Regions from separate parts of the Paenibacillus sp. JNUCC32 genome, predicted to be linked through region 1. Evidence: a T-box and tRNA genes for the amino acid it is inferred to sense, from the RefSeq annotation. Region 1 holds a T-box; the other holds one or more tRNA genes.
What was found. A T-box is a leader RNA that pairs with one kind of tRNA and senses whether it is charged. The one in region 1 lies ahead of tyrS (tyrosine--tRNA ligase), so its partner is inferred to be a tRNA-Tyr.

Region 1 (3,249 bases):
ACTGGCAGACCGGATCGCCGTTATTGATTACGGGCGGGTCGTGGCCGAGGGGACGGCGGATGAACTGAAGATGTCGGTAGGGACTTCCTCGCTGCACTTGACCGTCCAGGATGCAGTGGATATGGGCCGCGCCCGCCACACCGTGGAACAGGTGCTAGGCGTTCATGCCAACATATCGCCGGAAGCCGGAAAGATAACGGCGCCGATGGCTAATGCGGGTCTAGTTACAGACCTGTTGATCGAGCTGCGCACGGCAGGCATCGGCTTGTCCGAGATGAGCGTGCAGAAGCCGACCCTGGATGAGGTGTTCCTGACGATCACCGGCCACGGCGTGAAGGAAGACGATGTCCCATCGTCTAATGAACCCAACGATAGAGAGGTGACAAGAGTATGAGCAGCACGATCATGAAATCGGGGACGGAACGCCGGCTTAAAAACCGCACGAGTTTCGGTCAGACGGTACGAAACTCGTTGACGATGGCCTACCGGGGTCTGCTGAAGCTCCGGCGCACGCCCGAGCAGCTGTTTGACGTTACGTTCCAGCCCATTATTTTCACGCTGATGTTCACCTATATTTTTGGCGGCGCCATCTCCGGCGACGTGGCCAGTTATTTGCCTGTCATCATTCCCGGCATCCTCGTTCAAACCGTGATTACGACCTCCGTCGTCACGGGCGTGCAGCTGCGCGAGGATATGGATAAAGGCGTATTCGACCGATTCAAGTCGCTGCCGATTGCGCGAATTTCTCCGCTTGCAGGCGCCCTTCTGGCAGATACCGTTCGTTATACCATTGCAACGGTGCTTACCTTTTCGATGGGATACGTCATGGGTTACCGCCCGGGCGGGGGCCTGGGTTACGTTGCTCTTGCCGCGCTGATCGTCATTGTATGCTCATGGGCCATCAGCTGGATATTCGCGTTCTTCGGCGTGATTGCAAGATCCGCCTCCGGCGTGCAGGGGATATCGATGATCGTGCTGTTTCCGCTCACGTTTCTCTCCAACGCCTTCGTGCCGGTAGATACGATGCCGGGCTGGCTGCAGTGGTTCGTGAACATCAACCCGATATCGCATCTGGTGACGGCTGTCCGGGATCTGACGAACTCCGGAACCGTGGGCTGGGATCTGACGATATCCTTGGTCGGCGCCGCGATCATCGTGGCGATCTTTGCTCCGATCACGGTTCGTGCATATATGCGCCGCACCTAATATTCTGGGGACACCTCCGGCGGTATTCACCCATGCTGCCGGGGTAAGCGGGACGTCCGTCCAAAACGGAGTTGACATCGATTTATTAATTCACTATACTGTCTGTAATCTTATAAGCGACATACGTTGAAAGAGCCCAGTAGCAGCTTGGTCCCTGTTCTAGAAAGCCGGGGGGCGATGGAACCCGGTACATACCAACGCAGCGAATTACACTCTGGAGTATCTCGGGTAATGCCGAGCGGAAACGGCGAACGATACCTCGTCTAATGAGCGGCATGAATGGCGCGCGGCAAGCGCTGCAGACCATTCGTGCAATCTGGGTGGTAACACGGTTAATAATCGTCCCTATGTCTGTAACAGACAAGGGGCGATTTTTTGTTTTTCAACGGATGGGCGCTTCGTTATAAGGAAAAATCATGTATTGAAGGAGTGTTAACGCTGTGAATATTATCGACGAACTGGAATGGCGCGATGCGATCAACCAACAGACGGATGCCGAAGGCCTCCGGGAGCTTACGAATGAAAAGTCGATTTCGCTGTACTGCGGCGTGGATCCTACGGGCGACAGCATGCATATCGGTCACCTGATTCCCTTCATCATGCTCAAACGCTTCCAGCTTGCCGGCCATCGTCCGGTCATTCTGATCGGGGGCGCGACCGGCACCATCGGGGATCCAAGCGGACGTCAAACCGAGCGCTCCCTCCAGACGCTGGAGCAGGTTCAAGCTAACGTGGACGCGCTCACCGGACAAATGAAAAAGCTCTTCGTGACGGAGGGCGACAATCAAATCCGCATGGTCAACAACTACGACTGGACGCATAAGATCAACATTATCGAATTCCTGCGCGATTACGGGAAGAACTTCAGCATTAACTCGATGCTGGCGAAGGACGTGGTTGCGAGCCGGCTTGACAGCGGGATTTCGTTTACGGAATTCTCATACCAAATCCTGCAGTCGGTCGATTACCTGCATCTGTACCAGCATGAGGACGTGCAGCTGCAAATCGGCGGATCGGACCAATGGGGCAACATTACAAGCGGACTGGATTTGATCCGGAAGAAGGAAGGACCCGAAGCCAAAGCCTTCGGCCTGACCATACCGCTCATGCTGAAGGCCGACGGCACGAAGTTCGGCAAAACGGCCGGCGGCGCGATCTGGCTTGACCCGAACAAAACGACGCCGTTCGAGTTCTACCAGTTCTGGGCGAACACCGACGACCGCGACGTCGTCAAATACTTGAAATACTTCACCTTCCTGACCAAGGAGCAAATTGACGAGCTGGCCGAAAAGGTGCAGAGCGAGCCGCATAAACGCGAAGCGCAAAAAACGCTGGCCGAGGAAATGACGAGATTCGTGCACGGCGAGGAGATGCTGGAGCAGGCCAAGCGCATCACGGCGGCTCTGTTCAGCGGCGATATTAAATCGCTCACGGCCGATGAGATCGAGCAGGGCTTCAAGGAGATGCCGACGTTCGAAGCAACGCCGGAAACGAAGAATATCGTGGACTGGCTCGTGGATCTGGGCATCGAGCCTTCCAAGCGGCAAGCGCGCGAGGATATCACCAAAGGCGCGATCTCGATGAACGGCGAACGCGTCAGCGATTTGGGCCACGAGGTGACAGCCGACCAGGCGATTGGCGGCCGGTTTATCATCATTCGCAAGGGCAAGAAAAACTACAGTTTGGTGAAAATGTCCTAGAAGGGTAACCATCAGGGAAATAGGTCTCCCCGGACGAACGCACCCGCAAAAGCCGCTAAACACTTTTCATGTGCTTAGCGGCTTTCGTATGATTCAGGTTAGCCAGAATCTTCTGGTTGGCCTTTATATTAGAGATGAGAAAAAACTTCGAAGGCTTACTCTCCTGATCTCGCCAAAAAAAATGCTGTATGCGGTCTGTCTTCGAGAGGGTACGTCGATTGGCGTTTTTCTTTTATTTGAAAGTTTCTCTCTTTTAATAGGATAATATCTGTAGCGTTAAAGGAGGTAGATGATATCATGAACATTCAACTGCAGACCGAGCTGTGCGATCGGTTTGGCATCC
Region 2 (3,249 bases), 750 kb from region 1:
TGAACATCTTCGGTACATCATGACCCCCGCCATAGGACCCCGTACGTTCATTCATTTTTTGCTGAAGACGAAGGGTTTCCACTCGGGCAACATAATACTGGCGTTTGCTGTAGACCGTCTGATATTCCATCCGCAGCTCACCGAGCTGCTCCTCGATTTCTTTCAACGACTCCAGGCTTGAGGATAACAGGCCTTGATACTGTTCAATCTTTTCCTCATAAATCAGCTTCTCCTGCAATGCCAGCTTGGCAAGATGCTCTTCGCCGGCCTTCAAGGCAAGCAGTGCCTGCTCTTCGCGTTTAAATCGCATGGTTTCCGCTTGATCCACCTGCTGTTTCAGCTGTCTGGAATGTACTTGGCATTGCTGCTGCAGCTTCTCGGCCTCAGCAATGTCCTGTCTGGTTGAATGTAGGAACTGGTCGATCAATCGAACCGGATCCTGGCTCTGCTCGAGCTTTTCATTCAATGTTGCTACAGTTATGTCTCTTATCCGCCGGAAAACACTCATATCGGCTTAGCCCTCCTCATCTATCATGATCTGATCTGTTGTTTATGCAGGTTATATAATGTAGTGGTTCCTTATCAATAACGGGGTCTTCCATTCTTCAATCGGGACACTCCGTAGATGATTAAGATGACACCAAGGATCGGACCGATCAGCCAAGACAGTTTACCCATCAACCAGATGATGCCGATACCGAGAATGATCCATCCCATCAAGGTATTGCCTCTTCGAATTCCGTAATATCCCAAAGCAACCATCAGTATCGGAATTAGAAGACTGAACAACCATCCAAGCAGAGGACCGAATACTCCCAGAAGAACCAAGATCCCTAAACCAATCAACAGGATACTCATTCCATTGCCTTTTGAATTCCTCATTTATACACCGCCTTTCTGTTGTTTGATCGTTGTTTCATTTGTTCAACCTTATGACTCTATTCTAGGTAATTTCGAGTTTGACTAAAACGGCCTGTGGACGGTTTTTGGACCTAGACCTAAGGCGGGGCTTCCTATAGACCTACGTCCAACCTCTGGACTGGTCTGCAGTTTTTGCGTTATATCCGTGAACGAACACCCTGCTGTTACCGTATCACTTATTGAAGGAACATCGATCTACAGGAGAACGATCCTCAGCAGCTGCGATTGGGAGTGGACTTATCGTGTGGATGCTTCGATGGAGAGACAACAAAAAAAGGAATGCAGACGTTGATCGTCTACATTCCTTTTGATTGATGCCGGTGAAGGGACTCGAACCCCCACGGTTTCCCTCACGATTTTGAGTCGCGCGCGTCTGCCAATTCCGCCACACCGGCTTACACAATGGCGTGCCCTAAGAGATTCGAACTCCTGACCTTTTGATTCGTAGTCAAACGCTCTATCCAGCTGAGCTAAGGGCACATATGGTTGTTATGGAGGCGCCACCCAGATTCGAACTGGGGATAAAGCTTTTGCAGAGCTGTGCCTTACCACTTGGCTATGGCGCCAGAAATAAAAATGGAGCGGACGACGGGAATCGAACCCGCGACCCTCGCCTTGGCAAGGCGATGCTCTACCGCTGAGCCACGTCCGCAAACATAAAATCAATGGCTGGGGATATAGGATTCGAACCTATGCATGACGGAGTCAAAGTCCGTTGCCTTACCGCTTGGCTAATCCCCAATATGATTTTGTAATATGGGGCGATCGAGGGGAATTGAACCCCCGAGTGCCGGAGCCACAATCCGGTGCGTTAACCACTTCGCCACGACCGCCATATTGTACTATAAATTGATTCGATTGGCAGGGGCAGCAGGAATTGAACCCACACTAACGGTTTTGGAGACCGCTGTTCTACCTTTAAACTATGCCCCTAAAAACTGGTGGAGGATGATGGATTCGAACCACCGAACTCGAAGAGAGCAGATTTACAGTCTGCCGTGTTTAGCCACTTCACTAATCCTCCAGAATGGTGCCGGCGAGAGGACTTGAACCCCCAACCTACTGATTACAAGTCAGTTGCTCTACCAATTGAGCTACACCGGCGTATAAAATTATAAAAGGTACATGGTGGCTCGGGACGGAATCGAACCGCCGACACGAGGATTTTCAGTCCTCTGCTCTACCGACTGAGCTACCGAGCCATAGAGCTCATTTTGGACTTTGACGAATCCCATATCGGATACGCATCTCATCCCAAAGTCATCTATGAAACTTGTAAAAATGGCGGAACTGACGGGATTCGAACCCGCGATCTCCTGCGTGACAGGCAGGCATGTTAGGCCTCTACACCACAGTTCCACGAGGCACTATCGCTATTGCGATATAAATTGGTTGCGGGGGCAGGATTTGAACCTACGACCTTCGGGTTATGAGCCCGACGAGCTACCGAACTGCTCCACCCCGCGTCATTAAAAGGGTTGCTGCAATGGTGAAAAATCATGGTGGAGGCTGAGGGGATCGAACCCCCGACCCTCTGCTTGTAAGGCAGATGCTCTCCCAGCTGAGCTAAGCCTCCGTAACAAAGCGACTTTTATCATACCAAAATCTGATATAAGAAGCAAGTGTTTTTTAAAGAAAGTGGTGACCCGTAGGGGATTCGAACCCCTGTTACCTCCGTGAAAGGGAGGTGTCTTAACCCCTTGACCAACGGGCCTTGCTTAAAATAATAGTGGCGGAGAGAGAGGGATTCGAACCCTCGAGACGCTTTTGGCGCCTACACGATTTCCAATCGTGCTCCTTCGGCCAACTCGGACACCTCTCCATAAATGGCTCCCCGAACAGGACTCGAACCTGTGACAACTCGATTAACAGTCGAGTGCTCTACCAACTGAGCTATCAGGGAACAATATTCAATTCAAGTGATTGATCACCTGAAAACTAGATACGAAACGAATTTGCAGCACATTAGAATCAGTAGCATTCACCCGATGTGGTATCGGGGTCCCCGAAAAGTATTCGGCATCTGCTTCAAAGCTTTGCTTCACTTTTTGGGGTAATTTTGGATAAGCCCTCGACCGATTAGTATTGGTCAGCTCCATGCATTGCTGCACTTCCACCTCCAACCTATCTACCTCGTCGTCTTCAAGGGGTCTTACATACTGGGAAATCTCATCTTGAGGGGGGCTTCACGCTTAGATGCTTTCAGCGCTTATCCCGTCCGTACGTAGCTACCCAGCCATGCTCCTGGCGGAACAACTGGTGCACCAGCGGTACGTCCATCCCGGTCCTCTCGTACTAAGGACAGCTCCTCTCAAATTTCCTACGCCC

Region 2: it encodes a tRNA-Tyr, which carries the amino acid that the T-box ahead of tyrS (tyrosine--tRNA ligase) is inferred to sense. The anticodon was not compared.

What each region holds. Positions count from the first base shown of each region.
Region 1 is NZ_CP062260.1:434,693-437,941, forward strand. It holds gene tetA(58) (tetracycline efflux ABC transporter Tet(58) subunit A) at 1-394, shown strand, start outside; gene tetB(58) (tetracycline efflux ABC transporter Tet(58) subunit B) at 391-1,206, shown strand; T-box leader at 1,324-1,556, shown strand; gene tyrS (tyrosine--tRNA ligase) at 1,647-2,906, shown strand; gene JNUCC32_RS01990 (NAD(P)H-dependent flavin oxidoreductase) at 3,204-3,249, shown strand, end outside.
Region 2 is NZ_CP062260.1:6,625,169-6,628,417, reverse strand. It holds gene JNUCC32_RS29415 (PspA/IM30 family protein) at 1-508, opposite strand, end outside; gene JNUCC32_RS29410 (hypothetical protein) at 583-882, opposite strand; tRNA gene JNUCC32_RS29405 (tRNA-Leu) at 1,237-1,316, opposite strand; tRNA gene JNUCC32_RS29400 (tRNA-Arg) at 1,325-1,401, opposite strand; tRNA gene JNUCC32_RS29395 (tRNA-Cys) at 1,414-1,487, opposite strand; tRNA gene JNUCC32_RS29390 (tRNA-Gly) at 1,499-1,573, opposite strand; tRNA gene JNUCC32_RS29385 (tRNA-Gln) at 1,588-1,662, opposite strand; tRNA gene JNUCC32_RS29380 (tRNA-His) at 1,679-1,754, opposite strand; tRNA gene JNUCC32_RS29375 (tRNA-Trp) at 1,781-1,854, opposite strand; tRNA gene JNUCC32_RS29370 (tRNA-Tyr) at 1,861-1,945, opposite strand; tRNA gene JNUCC32_RS29365 (tRNA-Thr) at 1,950-2,025, opposite strand; tRNA gene JNUCC32_RS29360 (tRNA-Phe) at 2,048-2,123, opposite strand; tRNA gene JNUCC32_RS29355 (tRNA-Asp) at 2,204-2,280, opposite strand; tRNA gene JNUCC32_RS29350 (tRNA-Met) at 2,311-2,387, opposite strand; tRNA gene JNUCC32_RS29345 (tRNA-Val) at 2,422-2,497, opposite strand; tRNA gene JNUCC32_RS29340 (tRNA-Glu) at 2,561-2,635, opposite strand; tRNA gene JNUCC32_RS29335 (tRNA-Ser) at 2,652-2,743, opposite strand; tRNA gene JNUCC32_RS29330 (tRNA-Asn) at 2,749-2,824, opposite strand; rRNA gene JNUCC32_RS29325 (23S ribosomal RNA) at 2,981-3,249, opposite strand, start outside.